3 regions of the Vibrio sp. R10-SG3-ISO10 genome follow, and region 1 is predicted to be linked to each of the others. Evidence: predicted binding sites of a transcription regulator. Region 1 holds the regulator's gene; each other region holds the start of a gene.
The links. Region 1 encodes CRP, which controls carbon source genes, mostly activating them, when cyclic AMP is high. Its sites were predicted from a motif close to TGTGANNNNNNTCACA; they were not measured.
Positions count from the first base shown of each region.

Region 2: a site for CRP is predicted at 3,513-3,528, ahead of AC6R16_RS22555 (NupC/NupG family nucleoside CNT transporter). Genes of this name have one in related genera too.
Region 3: a site for CRP is predicted at 2,007-2,022, ahead of gltB (glutamate synthase large subunit). Genes of this name have one in related genera too.

Region 1 covers NZ_JCBDHG010000025.1:188,731-193,904, forward strand. Annotated here, with positions in the region: gene astA (arginine N-succinyltransferase) at 1-155, shown strand, start outside; gene astD (succinylglutamate-semialdehyde dehydrogenase) at 191-1,648, shown strand; gene AC6R16_RS21775 (DUF1338 domain-containing protein) at 1,832-2,623, shown strand; gene crp (cAMP-activated global transcriptional regulator CRP) at 2,921-3,553, opposite strand; gene AC6R16_RS21785 (phosphoribulokinase) at 3,796-4,665, opposite strand; gene AC6R16_RS21790 (YheU family protein) at 4,754-4,966, opposite strand; gene AC6R16_RS21795 (hydrolase) at 5,007-5,174, opposite strand, start outside.
Region 2 covers NZ_JCBDHG010000028.1:7,017-12,190, reverse strand. Annotated here, with positions in the region: gene AC6R16_RS22570 (mechanosensitive ion channel family protein) at 1-59, opposite strand, end outside; gene AC6R16_RS22565 (DM13 domain-containing protein) at 219-686, opposite strand; gene pepT (peptidase T) at 763-1,992, opposite strand; gene AC6R16_RS22555 (NupC/NupG family nucleoside CNT transporter) at 2,176-3,384, opposite strand; gene AC6R16_RS22550 (exoribonuclease R) at 3,922-4,368, shown strand; gene AC6R16_RS22545 (hypothetical protein) at 4,491-5,174, shown strand, end outside.
Region 3 covers NZ_JCBDHG010000015.1:44,120-49,293, forward strand. Annotated here, with positions in the region: gene AC6R16_RS07090 (sensor domain-containing diguanylate cyclase) at 1-716, opposite strand, end outside; gene mnmL (tRNA modification radical SAM protein MnmL/YtqA) at 782-1,729, opposite strand; gene gltB (glutamate synthase large subunit) at 2,261-5,174, shown strand, end outside.

The DNA.
Region 1 (5,174 bases):
ACTACTTGATCTCAAACACGTCGTTTGAAGACTTCCGCGCAACTGCGGCGAAAGCGGCTTACGATCAGGCTTCAGAGTCAGTGATTTTGTCTCCTGAAGTGGCGAATGCCCTCAAAGTTAACGAAGGCGAATTCGTTCGCATGTTGGCTCAATAGAGCTTTGTATTAAGGAAAATGTGAAGGAACAAGCTATGACACATTGGATTGCTGGCGAATGGGTTGCAGGTCAAGGTGAGTCGATGAACTCACAAAGCCCATACAACAACGAAGTTATCTGGCAAGGCGACAGCGCAACACCGCAGCAAGTTGAGCAAGCGGTATCAGCGGCACGCAGTGCATTCGTTGGCTGGAAAAAATTAAGCTTTGCTGAGCGTGAAGCGATCGTTCTCGCTTTTGCTGAAAAGGTAAAAGAGAACAGCGAACAAATCGCAGAAATCATCGCCAAAGAAACCGGTAAGCCAATTTGGGAAACTCGTACTGAAGCAGCGGCAATGGCAGGTAAGATTGCGATTTCAATTCGAGCTTACCATGACCGTACTGGTGAAGCTCAGCGTGAAGCCGCAGGTAACCAAATCGTCCTTCGTCATCGCCCATTAGGCGTCATGGCGGTGTTTGGCCCATATAACTTCCCAGGACACCTACCAAACGGTCACATCGTACCTGCGCTACTGGCAGGTAATACCGTGGTATTTAAGCCGTCAGAGCAAACGCCGCTAACCGGTGAGTTTGCCATGAAACTGTGGGATCAAGTTGGTCTGCCGAAAGGGGTGATCAACCTAGTGCAAGGTGCTAAAGAAACCGGTATTGCGTTGGCTGATTCTAAAGGCTTAGATGGCGTGCTATTCACAGGTAGCGCGAATACAGGTCATATCCTGCATAAGCAGTTTGCTGGTCAACCGGGTAAGATGCTCGCGCTAGAAATGGGTGGCAACAACCCAATGGTGATCTCTGAAAATTACGGAGAGTTGGACGCGACCGTCTACACAATCATTCAATCTGCGTTTATCAGTGCGGGTCAACGTTGTACTTGTGCACGCCGTTTGTATGTTCCAGTTGGTGATAAAGGTGACTTACTGGTCAACAAGCTAGTGGAAGCAACCAATAAGATTCGTGTCGATCAGCCATTTGCTGAGCCAGCACCATTTATGGGCCCGCAGATCTCTAAAGCGGCTGCTGACTTTATTCTTGCTGCTCAAGCAAATCTACAAAAGCTAGGTGGCGAGAGCTTAATTGAAGCTAAAGCCGGAGAAGCTGCATTTGTAACACCGGGCATTATTGATGTCACAGCAATTGCTGAGCTGCCAGATGAAGAGTACTTCGGCCCACTACTGCAAGTGGTGCGTTATCAAGGTCTAGAGAAAGCGGTTGAGTTAGCCAACGACACTCGCTTTGGTCTATCCGCAGGCTTAGTTTCTACTGACGATGGTGAGTGGGAATACTTTGTCGACCATATTCGTGCTGGTATCGTAAACCGCAACCGCCAGTTAACTGGTGCAAGCGGTGATGCGCCATTTGGTGGCCCGGGCGCGTCAGGTAACTTACGCCCAAGTGCTTACTACGCAGCAGATTACTGTGCTTACCCTATGGCTTCGATGGAAGGAGGAGAAACACTTCTTCCTGCAACGCTAAGCCCAGGTGTTGAACTATAAAAAACGATAAATTTTAGGGAATTCCCTTCTCGCCTCCCCGAGCCGGGAGGCATTTGAAACGTCACAGGCTGAAGGCTATCTGATCAAACTTTCTGGACACATTTGGTTAGATGGCCTTTTTTATAATTAAACAGATAACTACTCATACTCCATTTACGTAAACCACCCCTACAAGGAGGCGTTATGACGCCAGATGTTTTATTCCAACAGTTATGGAATGACTATATTCAACGCTTATGTCCCTCTGCTGAACAAGTCCACCAACTTCTGCAAGAAGACGAAGCGCTGATCAATGACCACATTGCTCTGCGCACTTTCAATGTAGAACCTCTGGGCATTGCGACCCTTGCACAACCATTCTTAGACGTAGGCTACAAGCCATGCGGTGACTATGTGTTTGAAAGCAAAAAGCTTGTTGCCAAGCATTATGAGCACCCAGACCCAAAACAGCCAAAAGTGTTCATCAGTGAATTGAAGGTTGAAGAGTGTTCTGCCGAGCTACAAGCTATTGTCGCTAAGCTTGTCGAGCAATTGGACACCAGTAAGCTAAAAGGTCATGAGTTCTTGTGTGGCGGTCGTTTGTGGGACATTAGCTTTGCTGACTTCCAGACGTTAGCGAAAGAAAGTGAGTACGCTTCTTGGCTGGCAGCACATGGTTATGGCGCCAACCACTTTACGGTTAGCGTCAATCAGCTTAACGCTTTTGAAGAAGTGAAAGGTGTCAATGATCACCTACGCGATTCCGGCTTTACCATCAATGAGTTTGGTGGCGAAGTGAAGGGGTCTCCTGATGTGCTGCTAGAGCAATCTTCAACGATGGCGGATAAAGTAGCGGTAACCTTCACTGAAGGCACAGAGATTATCCCTGGCGGTTTCTACGAGTTTGCTAAGCGCTACCCAATGAGCAACGGTGAACTTTATCCAGGGTTTGTTGCAGCTTCTGCTGATAAGATCTTCGAGAGTACTAACGGGTAGAGAGTAGATGCGAGATTCGGGCTTCGCCCTGCGAGAGTCGAGATCGGACTTCGTCCTTCGAGAGGTGGGAGCTAGTAGTGAGGCGATAGGGCCTTATGTCTACAAGGTGTTGACAGAACGAGTCCTTAATCAGTCATAATTTTCTCGATTCTCGATTCTCGATTCTCGATTCTCGATTCTCGATTCTCGATTCTCGATTCTCGATTCTCGATTCTCGATTCTCGATTCTCGATTCTCGATAAAAAAGCCACCAATGTCTCCATTGGTGGCTTTTAAAATTTTAGCGGTTAATCGAAATTAACGAGTACCGTAAACCACGATAGTTTTACCGTGTGCAGAAATTAGGTTCTGCTCTTCTAGCATCTTCAAGATACGACCTACTGTCTCACGAGAACAGCCAACGATTTGACCGATTTCTTGACGAGTGATCTTAATCTGCATGCCATCTGGGTGAGTCATCGCATCTGGTTGCTTCGCTAGGTTTAGTAGCGTTTGAGCAATACGGCCAGTTACGTCTAGGAATGCTAGGTCACCTACTTTTTGGCTAGTCACTTGTAGGCGGCTTGCCATTTGCGCAGATAAGCGCATTAGGATGTCTGGGTTCACTTGGATAAGCTGACGGAATTTCTTAAATGAGATTTCCGCAACTTCACAAGGAGATTTAGCACGAACCCATGCTGTACGCTCTTGGTCTTCTTCGAATAGACCAAGTTCACCGATAAAGTCACCTTGGTTTAGGTAAGAAAGGATCATTTCCTTACCTTCTTCGTCTTTAATAAGAACCGCTACTGAGCCTTTTACGATGTAGTACAAAGTTTCAGCTTTCTCGCCCGCGTGAATTAGCGTGCTTTTTGAAGGGTACTTATGAATATGACAATGTGAAAGAAACCACTCTAATGTTGGGTCGGTTTGAGGTTTACCTAGAACCATAATATCTCACTTCCTCTGCAGGGTACGCTTGCCGCTTTCCATATTTTAGCTAAGCCTTAATCAAGACCTACTAGGATAAGAGCACTTTACAAATGCTGCAAGCCAACTTGTGTTTCGGTAAGAAATAGTATCCTTTTTCGAAAACGATTTCTTGATTTTAATCGGGTACAACTGGGGTTTTAGTACGCAAAACTGTGCACATGATCACGGTATGAAAAGTAATCGTGTTCTAGCTGTGGGTATTAACCAATTTTGCCCGTTTCGATGAGCTGTTGAAGTATCGGTTTAACGATTAGCTCCATGGCAAAACTCATCTTACCGCCAGGGACAACAATCGTGTTATGACGCGACATAAATGCCCCATCTATCATTGCCAGTAGATATGGGTAATCTACGTTTTTAATGCCTCGTAATCGGATAACAACAAAACTCTCATCTAAACTCGGAATGCCTTTGGCGTTAAGCGGGTTAGATGTGTCGACGGTAGGGACACGTTGAAAGTTAATATGAGTACGAGAAAACTGCGGGGTAATGTAGTTCAAATAGTCATCCATGGAGCGGACGATAGAGTCCATCACCGCTTCACGCGAGTGACCACGATCGCGAGTATCGCGAACGAATTTCTGAATCCACTCTAGGTTAACGATAGGCACCATGCCAATTAGAAAATCAACATGCTGTGATACGTTAACCTCGCCATCGACAACACCGCCATGCAGACCTTCATAAAACAGGACGTCGGAGTTTTCTGGCAGATCTTGCCAAGGTGTAAAGGTGCCTGGCATTTGGTTGTATGGAACCGCTTCATCGAACGTATGCAGGTAACGACGGATTTGACCGACGCCCTCTTGACCGTACTTGCGGAAGAACTCTTCAAGTCCATTGAAGTCGTTCGCCTGAGGGCCAAAGTAACTGATATGGCGACCCTGCTCACGTGCCTTTCGGATTTCGACATCCATTTCAGGGCGCGTAAAGCGGTGGAAGCTATCGCCTTCAACCCAGGCGGGTTTGACGTCCATCATATTGAACATCTTGCGGAAAGCTTCAGAAGTCGTTGTGGTACCAGCTCCAGAGGAACCAGTGACCGCAATAATCGGGTGTTTTGCTGACATGACAAACCTTGTCGTAATCTAATCCTTTAAACGAAAACCACTATAGCACGCTTTAGTGGTCAGTCACTGTATGCGATGCGTTAAAGTACTAAAACTTTCGTTTGAGTTGAATATCGACGGTCTCGTGCAGTTCAGAGAAGACAACAACGGCTTCCCCTGACTCCAACTGGGTACGTATCTGGTCGATTTTGTCTTGCAGCGAGACCTCGATATCCCCGTAGTCTGTCCCTTCACGCAGGACAAACTCACGAATGAGATTTTCTAGTGTCGTAGGTTCGATTTGTTGCCATGGAACGATCATAAATACCTCTTTATTTTATGATTTAGGCCAAGGTGATTGGCTACGCGGAGAGAGCCAAACTTTCATAGTATGCGGGTAGTGCCTCTTCGAGCCAAAACCTCGGCTTTAACGCACTGCCGGTCACAAAACCAACATGCCCACCTTGTTCAAACAGTCGGTAGTCAATGTTATCTGGCAAGACATATTTCGGAATCACAGCGTCAGTCAT
Region 2 (5,174 bases), on a different contig from region 1:
GCGGTGAAAACGAGTTTGTGAGTTAGAAGAAAATCGATTACGGCTTGTACTTTCTCCACGCTCTGCTCCTATTATTGAAAAGGGGCAAAAGCCCCTTTGTTTAGTTTGTATTTTTGTAGTTTTACATGCGTAAGAACAAACTTCCCACACATCTCACGAGAGATCTAGTATCGCGATGCAATATTGCAATAGATGTTCTGAACCTAGACAAGTTTGAGTTATTTATAACGCGCTGAGGTAATGAACTCGCCAAAAGTCTCGCACCAGACAATAACCGTATTGTAGTCCTGAATAGCAAAATCTTGAGGGAGATTTACGGTAAATCGATCGAAGCTCTTTACTTCCCCAACCTGCACCATCGTCTGCTTTTGAGCATTAAAATCTGCCTCTGTTTCAACAAATGTTGGTGAAAAGTACAGTTTATAATCAGGCCCAGGAGCTAACTCACCGACAAAGGCCACTTTATCTGCACTGATCGAGACGGAACCCTCACCCCAGTGGAGAAAATCACTGTCTTTGCGGTCTTTCTGAAATGAGGCGTTATAAATTGCGTTGTTAGTAACGGTTTGAACGTCGCTCATGCTTGGAGATGTTGGTTGGATAAGGATGGGCAACGCATAAATTCCGAGAGCGAAGCCCAATCCAATACACGCACAATGCGTAATGATCAAAAGGAGTTTTTTCATCCTGATATCCATTGAAGTAATCTATATTAATAAATGTATATGATTTTCAATGAAATATCAGGTTTACGTTAGGTGTTTATTGGTATTTAAGTGCTGTTTTCTCTGCAATAGTCACAATTACTTTGACGGCTTGCTCCATACCTTCGATAGAAATGAACTCATGAATACCATGGAAGTTGTAGCCACCTGTAAATATGTTCGGGCAAGGTAGTCCCATAAATGACAGTCTTGCTCCGTCTGTTCCGCCACGAATCGGTTTAATTTGTGGTTCAACGTCGCAAGCAATCATGGCTTCTTTCGCTAATTCAATGACATGAGGGAATGGCTCTACTTGTTCTCTCATATTGAAATAGCTGTCAGTCAGTTTTAGTTCTACACGTCCATGTTCAAGCTTCTCATTGAGCTCTGCCACTTTATCAACCATGAATTGCTTACGCTGCTCTTGAGCATCACGTTCGAAATCTCGAATGATATAACCTAGTTCGCTTCTCGCGACTGACATTTCGGCTGATTTAAGGTGATAGAAACCTTCATAGCCTTCTGTACATTCTGGCGTTTCCGTAGCAGGCATCATCAATTGAAATTGTGCGGCAATGTTCATGGAATTAATCATTTTGTTTTTGGCCGTACCCGGGTGAACATTCACACCATAACAAATTACATCGGCGCTGGTGGCATTAAAGTTCTCGTATTCAAGTTCACCAACGGGGCCACCATCAATGGTATACGCCCATTTTGCGCCAAATTTTTCGACATTAAATAGGTCCGCACCGCGACCAATTTCTTCATCTGGGGTGAAACCAACACAAATATCACCGTGTGGTATCTCCGGATTTTTAATTAACTCTGAAATCGCAGACAGGATCTCGGCGATCCCTGCTTTGTTATCTGCGCCTAGAAGTGTTGTTCCATCGGTTGTAATCAAATTATGACCATGTAATTTATGAAGTTCAGGATACTGTATTGGTGAAAGTACCTCATCTCCTTTACCAAGTGCGATATCACCACCTTGGTAATCATCAATTATCTGCGGTTTTACATTTTCACCAGACGCGTCAGGCGCTGTATCCATATGGGCGATAAACCCGATTGCAGGTACCTCGTAATCGACGTTACTTGGAAGTTTCGCCATCAAGTAACCGTTGTGGTCCAAAGATACATTGGATAAACCGAGTTCTTGCAGTTCTGTCTTCAAAAATTGGGCAAACGTAAGCTGGCCTTCACTACTCGGGCAAACAGAATTTGCTGGGTCTGATTGAGTATTAAAAGCTACATAGCGCAAAAAGCGTTGAACTAATTCATTCATAGTAAGATCTCTTATAATTCTGATTGAACTTAGAACATCCTACGCCTTCTGATTAGCGAATTTTTGCTATAAATCAGGTTTTAAGCAATCAGTGCCATACATGATGTAATTTTAGGTTTCAGTATTTTGGGTATAAAAAAACCGAACAGTTTCCTGTTCGGTTTATAAACGTTCTTATAAAGCTTATAGCAAGATAAAGATTCCAGCTAAACACGCGCTCATTAGGTTAGCCAACGTGCCAGCTAGCACTGCTTTAATACCCAGGTTAGCGACCTCAGAACGGCGCTCTGGCGCAATTACACCAATTGAACCAAGCTGGATGGCGATTGAGCCTATATTAGCGAAGCCACATAAGGCGAAGGTGACAATGACCTGAGTATGTTCAGATAACATTGCTTTGTGCTCAACGAAGTCAATAAATGCAACAAACTCATTCATTACAATCTTTTGACCAATGTATGAGCCCGCCATTAGTACTTCATTTGACGGTACGCCAATTAACCATGCAAGCGGTGAAAACAGGTAGCCAAATAGCGCTTGAAGAGTCACTCCGGTAAAACCGGCAACTTCGCCTAAACTTTCAAGGCCAGTGTTTACCATAGCGATCACACTAACAAACGCGATTAGCATAGTACCCACTGCAACAGCGACCTTCATGCCGTTCATCGCGCCACTTGCAAGCGCATCGATAACATTGCTCTCTTGAGCTTTGTCCATCTCGATATCGGATTGATCGATTGGCGTTTCACGCTCAGGAACAATGATCTTAGCCATCATCAAGCTACCCGGAGCCGCCATGAAGCTTGCAGCAATCAGGTATTTCAGTTCTACACCTAAACCTGCGTATCCGCCAAGTACACTACCTGCTACGGAAGCCATACCACCGGCCATTACCGCAAAGAGTTCAGAACGAGTCATACGAGAAAGGAATGGACGAACAAGAAGTGGAGACTCGCCTTGAGAAAGGAATATGTTGCCAGTTGCAACAAGAGACTCAGCTTTACTCGTGCCTAGAAACTTCTGAATACCACCACCGATAAACTCGATGACTTTCTGCATGATACCAAGGTAATAGAGTGCTGAGATAAGGGCACTAAAGAAGATAATGATAGGAAGAACACGAACCGCGAAAATAAAGCCTGTATTAGCAAGGTCACCGAACAGGAATCCAATCCCTTCATCGGCAAAACCAAGCAAGCTAGAAACACCGCTACTTAGACTTGTTAGGGCAGCTTGACCCCACGGGAAATAAAGCACCAGGGCGGCAAAACCGACTTGAAGTAACAGCGCACGAGACACTGTTTTCCAGTTAATTGATTTACGACTTTCAGATAGTAAAACCGCACACAATAACAATGCGATTACACCGATTAAGCCAAACAAAACATTCATTAAAGATTACCTCTACAAGCATTGAATAGGCAGCTGGTCCGGTCCATGGGGTCATTCACCATTCCCTGTGACGGCTTGTATTGGTAGAGCTGTTACTCTCAACCGGGCGGAAATTATAGCGCCAGATATGAGATATTCATCACATATTTTCACGCAAACGTTCAACCGTTCACTCAGTAACCAAACTTATGCATGAATAGCTACTGAATCTTTTCAAACTCCCATTTGTACTGTTTGGGCAATATGAACTCTATTGCTATAAAACATTGAACTAAGATCACAGTATTGAGCAATATACATTACAAAACTCATCATAAAGTTTGCGGTTCTAGGGAAAGCATCTAATTTTAAGTAAGAATTCTTAACGTACTTTTTGGTAACAAAAATAGATTCTCTAACAACGTCAATGGCTACTAGCAAACACAACGAATATTGCCCCGCAGATTTGGCGGGGCTTTTTTATGTTGGGCTTTCAAGTAGTAATTATTGTTAAAATCGTTAGAATACCTACCCATTTAATTTTGCCAAAAGACCAGCATGCAACGTGATTACACTTATCATTGCTTAACTCAGATGCCACGAGAAGAGCTAGAAGAACTCAGCCTAAGAATGGTTCACCGTTTGGTGCCAGAGGAATCTATGACTGAGCTTTTTACTTTTGATTTAGATGAAGCTGAAGACGATGATAAGCTTCAAGAAGCGCAATTCGACGCGATGTTGCGCATGAGCGCTATCGCGCTTAACGAGCTCCCTGCTCTGTTTGAAGAATCAGAAAGCAAGAAACAAAATATTGAGCGTATGCAGCGCTTGTTATTGTGGCATTTCTACTCGGTTTCTTTTCATCTTGAACGAGCGATCCCTCTCGAGACTCATTGCAATCACGTTGAAATTATTGTCAAACAGTCCCCACAAAATGCTCTTGAATGGGTAACGACGCTGACCGATCTGCTACGCCAGTACGCACAGATAGCTCAAGGTAAATAAAGATTTCGCCAACCGTTATTAGGTTGGCTCTATGAATTTATTACCGTGATTCGATAAAGTATTGACCTTCTGAATATGTTTTCGACATACTCTATCTCTAAGCCCCAGAATGTATTAGTCAATTGCGCTACCTAGTTCTCATCTCTACCTTTTTATCTGCAGCAACGTACGCCGATGGTGAAATCGATTACTCCGATTGCCATAGCCAGCCTGATAGCGCTCAAATCCTTGATTCAGCTTTTAACTATGTGAATACCAAGCTTTGCGAGCCTGCGATCTGGTTCGACAGTTTTTTCGTTGATGAGCGTTCCGATCAAGACGCGCGAGCTGGTAGCACCGTCCGTTGGAGAAATGACTTCTCGTATGTCGAGGGTAAAGGATACAAGTTTAAGACTCGATTCAAAGCACGGTTTCATTTGCCGAAAGTGACCAAGCGTTTAAAAGTGGTCTTCGAATCAGACGAAGAAGACGGCCTATTCGACCTGTTTCCTCAAACTGGCGAAGATGCAGAGAATACGCTTGGTCTTAGGTACGATTGGCTGAGTAAAGAACGCTATAGTTTTAACCTTAAGGTCAATGCGAAACCAGGTATCGAAGGACGTTTTCGATATACCTACCCCATTAGTGACGATTGGTTACTGCGCGTTACTCAAAAGTTATATCAGAAGAAAAGCGTTACGGGTGAATCTACCGATATTGACTTAGATTATTCGATAAATCGTGAGTTTTTGCTTCGCTGGAGCAACTACGCCCTGTATGAAAGTGATATTAAAGGTTGGGAAGTGGGTACAGGTTTAACGCTCTAT
Region 3 (5,174 bases), on a different contig from region 1:
TCACCGTCTGAAGAGATCAACACCCTTTGGTAGCTTTCCAACAGACAGCTTCTTCCATCAGGGTTTGTTGTCCAACGGCGTTTACTCGCCCTGCCCTTAATCACGCTTTGAATATCGGCTGCGCCTTCCTCTTCTCTGTTGTTCCAGAAACGTTGAAAGGCGCGATTACTTGAAATAATTTCACCCTGATTGTTTTTTATAAACACCAGTTCAGACAGATTATCAAACGCACTTTTGATCATTGAAAGAGAATCAACTTCTCGTTTCAATTCAAGGTCAGTCACTTGATAAGGAGTAAAGTAAAGCAGCCACACTGTTCGTTGGCGGTAAGTGTTTTTTTGACCGCTGACTTTTAACTTAATCACGCGACTTTGTGAAATCGGCCAACTAAGCTTCTGTTCTTTGAAAGCATTGTCCGGAGTAGAAGAAAAAATCGAGAGGACAAATTGTGGAGTCACCATTTCTGGCAACATATAGCTCTTACCGACTTTACGTACACCCAAAACTTGATTTGCCGCTATGTTGGCTAACTTGAGTTCACCAGTTTTACTGTCGACAATAATTAACGCGGTAGGGTTGGCTTTTAAAAGCTGGAGTATATGCGTTTGAGTGCGGGTATAAAAAAGCACGACCGCAATAATAGAGAGCAGAATGATAACAAGATCAAATCCATGCCCATGGGAAGTATCCCATAACCAAACTAATACTTGCTCCATTCAGCTTCTCATACCTATCTTTGCTACGCTTTTGTGTAAGTGTATAAAAGATATCAGCTTATTGCTTAATAATCAGCCTTTAATATTGGTTTTGTATATGTAAATGACTGATCTATTAACGAACCTTGTGCGCCATCACGATTAAGTGCACGGCCAATTTCTGTCATTGCAAGCCAACGGTTCTCACACCAAAGTGGTGCTAGTAACGTCGGCCTTCGTGCTGCCGAAGATACTCGATGATAAACCACCTCTGGGGGAGTCATGCGGATCATTTTACTCGCGATAGAGACATACTCTTCGAGTGACGGTGCCTCCAATTTACCCGCTTTCCAAGCTTTTGCCATGGTGCTACCTTCAACGATGTGTAGCCCATGAAGCTTAATTCCATCAGTCCCCACTTCAAGCACCTTGTTCAACGTTTCGATATTGTCTTCACGGCCTTCTTTCGGCAGTCCTACAATAAGATGAGTACAGACCTTGATCCCCAGTGCACGAGCGCGCTCAGTAATCTCCGCATAACACTCAAAGTCATGACCACGATTAATACGTTTTAAGGTCTGGTTGTTGGCAGTTTGCAGCCCGAGCTCAAGCCAGATTTCATAACCTTGCTCTACGTAACTTGATAGCAAATCTAAGACGGCATCTGGCACACAGTCAGGTCGAGTCCCTACACAAAGTCCGACGATATCAGCCGCTTTAAGTGCTTCTTCATACATGTTCTTGAGCACCTGAACTTCAGCGTAGGTACTGGTGTAGGCTTGGAAGTAGGCGAGATAACGCTTGGCTCGAACAATTTCTCCCGCTCTATCGGTCAGTTGTTCATGAATGCTTTTGATCTGCGCCTCTTCGTCAGCAAAAGAAGCAACATTGCAAAAAGTACAACCGCCACGACCAATCGTCCCGTCTCTATTTGGGCAGCTAAATCCACCATGTAACGTTAGCTTATGGACTTTTTCACCGTAACGACGCTGAAGGTCTTGTCCGATGGTATTGACCAACTCATGAAGCTGCATGACTACCCCTTACTAGATCGAAATAAATCTCATTAAGATCAATGTAATTAAATTACAAATCTGAAAAAAATGGAGGGGGAAAGGTAGCGATTTCAAACAGGCGAAGCATTAACCAATATCAATAAACATGCAAAAATAACGTGCCTCAGACAGATTGTTACGCAAAAGTTAAACATAATATTCATTTATAACCCAAAAAAAGTGGGCAACAGCATCGAGTTTTGATTGCATTTCATCCTTACTAAATTGTAGGATACTTACAGATTTCGCTGTTTTTTGTGATTTTACTTACATAAAAACTCGGTGAAACGTCGGTGTTATCCCACTCCCACCTATATAAATCACTAGATTGTGATACTAAAAAACGGGATTCCACCAAGGATTGTTTTTCTCGCAATATTTTTCTGCGAGATACGGAAAGGAATCAAAGTCGCCAACCTAGGCTGACTTCGAATCAAAACTATAAAGGACAGGACGTAGAACTAGTTTCGACTAGCACATTTGCGCCTACTGAACTGGAAGGATGTATCTATGGTAGATAGAGAGCAAAATGCCCAAGGTCTATATACTCCCGAACTGGAGCATGACGCTTGTGGTATCGGTTTTGTTGCTCACCTTAAAAACCGTAAATCACACGAAGTAGTTACTCAGGCACTTGATATGCTAGCCCGTATGGAACACCGCGGTGGTCAAGGTTGCGACCCATGTAGTGGTGACGGTGCAGGTATCTTATTGCAAAAGCCCCATGAATTTCTGTTAGAAGAAGCGGTAAAGCTTGGTATCAAGCTCCCCTCTTTTGAGAAATACGGTGTCGGTGTTGTACTTTTCCCTAAAGATGAACACAAACGCGCGCAATGTCGCGATATTTTAGAACGTAATGCAAAGCGCCTTGAGCTAGACGTTATTGGCTACCGTGTTCTACCTACTGACAACTCAATGATCGGCGCAGATCCTCTAAGCACTGAGCCTCAATTTGAGCATGTATTTGTCTCAGGCGGCCCAGGAATCACGCCTGAAGAACTAGAACGTAAGCTTTACGTACTGCGAAACTACACAGTTCGCGTATGTCTAGAAAGCGTTTCTAACATTGGTGATGATTTCTACATCAACTCTATGTCTTACAAGACAGTAGTGTACAAGGGTCAGCTAACTACGGAACAAGTCCCTCAGTACTTCCTAGATCTACAGAACCCAACGATGGTCAGTGCGCTGGCACTGGTTCACTCTCGTTTCTCTACCAATACATTCCCGAAATGGCGTCTAGCACAGCCTTTCCGTTACATTGCTCACAACGGTGAAATCAATACAGTTCGCGGTAACCTGAACTGGATGAAAGCTCGTGAAGCAATCATTGAATCTGACCTGTTCACTCAGGCCGAGATCGACATGCTACTGCCTATCTGTCAGGAAGGTAGCTCGGACTCATCTAACTTCGATATGGCACTTGAGCTCCTAGTTCTATCTGGTCGCAGCCTGCCACATGCGCTGATGATGATGATCCCTGAAGCATGGCAAGAAAACAAAAACATGGATCCAACACGTCGCGCGTTCTACCAATACCACGCCAATGTGATGGAACCTTGGGATGGCCCAGCTTCAGTCTGTTTCACCGATGGTGTGCAAGTCGGTGCAACCCTTGATCGTAACGGTCTGCGCCCATCTCGCTACACAGTGACTAAAGATGACTTCCTAGTAATGGCTTCTGAGTCTGGCGTGGTTAAAATTGAGCCAGAAAACGTTGAGTTCCGTGGTCGTCTTCAGCCAGGTCGTATCTTCGTTGCTGACCTAGAACAAGGTCGCATCATTTCTGATGAAGAAGTGAAAGATGGTATTGCGTCGGCACAGCCTTACGAAAAGTGGGTTGAAGAAAACCTACTGAGCTTGAAGAAGCTGCCTGATGCAAGCAACGAATTCAACCAACCATCACCAGAGAAGCTACTGCACAAGCAACAAGCATTTGGCGTAAGTTCTGAAGAAGTTAACGAAATCATCGTACCGATGGCGAAAGATGGCAAAGAGCCACTTTCTGCAATGGGTGCCGACTGGCCACTAGCGATTCTTTCGCACCAGTCACAACATCTATCAAACTACTTTAAACAGCTATTTGCTCAGGTAACTAACCCGCCAATCGACCCGATTCGTGAGCGTATGGTTATGTCTCTGAACACTTACCTAGGTAAAGATCAGAACCTGCTTGCTGAGTCACCAGAGCACTGTCAAAAAGTAGAGCTCGAGTCTCCAGTTCTCTCTAACTCTGAACTTGAGAAACTACGTGCGATCGATAACGAGCACCTTCAAGCCAAGACACTAGACATTGTTTTCCAAGCAAGCGAAGACGAAGGCAAGCTAGAGCGCGCACTTAAGCGTATCTGTCAGTATGCGGAAGATGCCGTCATCGATGGTTACTCAATCATCCTTCTGACTGACCGTGCCGTTAACTCTAACCACGCCGCAATTCCAGCTATGCTGGCGGTTGGCGCTGTTCACCACCACCTGATCCGTAAAGGTCTACGTGCCAAGTGTGACATCGTAGTTGAGACAGGAGATGCACGTGAAACGCACCACTTCGCAACGCTCGTTGGTTATGGCGCTAACGCAGTTAACCCATACCTAGTTATCGAAACTATGGTTGAGCTACAGCGCACTAAGAAGCTTGATCCTGAAACCAAGATTCGTGACCTATTTGAGAACTACCGTAAGTCTATCAACGGTGGTCTACTGAAGATCTTCTCGAAGATGGGTATCTCGACGCTGCAGTCTTACCACGGTGCACAGATCTTCGAAGCACTAGGTATCAGCAAGTCCGTTGTCGATAAATACTTCACAGGTACGGTTTCACGCATTCAAGGTCTAACGATTGACGATATCGCAAAAGAAGTACTAGTGCGTCACCGCATTGGTTTCCCTACACGTGAAATCCCAGTACAAGTGCTTGATGTGGGTGGTGTTTATCAGTGGAAACAGCGTGGTGAAAAACACCTGTTTAACCCTGAGACTATCTCACTGCTACAAGAATCAACGCGCAACAAAGACTACTCTCAGTTCAAGAAATACGCGAAAGCGGTAGACGATCAAGGCGATAACGCAGCAACACTGCGTAGCCAGCTAGACTTTGTTAAAAACCCAGCAGGTTCAATCCCACTTGAAGAAGTCGAGCCAATCGAAAACATCCTTAAGCGTTTCGCAACAGGTGCGATGTCATTCGGCTCTATCTCGTACGAAGCACACTCAACGCTAGCTGTTGCGATGAACCGCATTGGCGCGAAATCAAACTCAGGTGAAGGTGGTGAAGACCCAACACGTTTCGAGCGCAAAGAGAACGGTGATTGGGAACGCTCAGCAATCAAACAGGTTGCTTCAGGCCGCTTCGGTGTAACTTCTTACTACCTCACTAACGCAGATGAGCTACAGATCAAGATGGCTCAAGGCGCGAAACCTGGTGAAG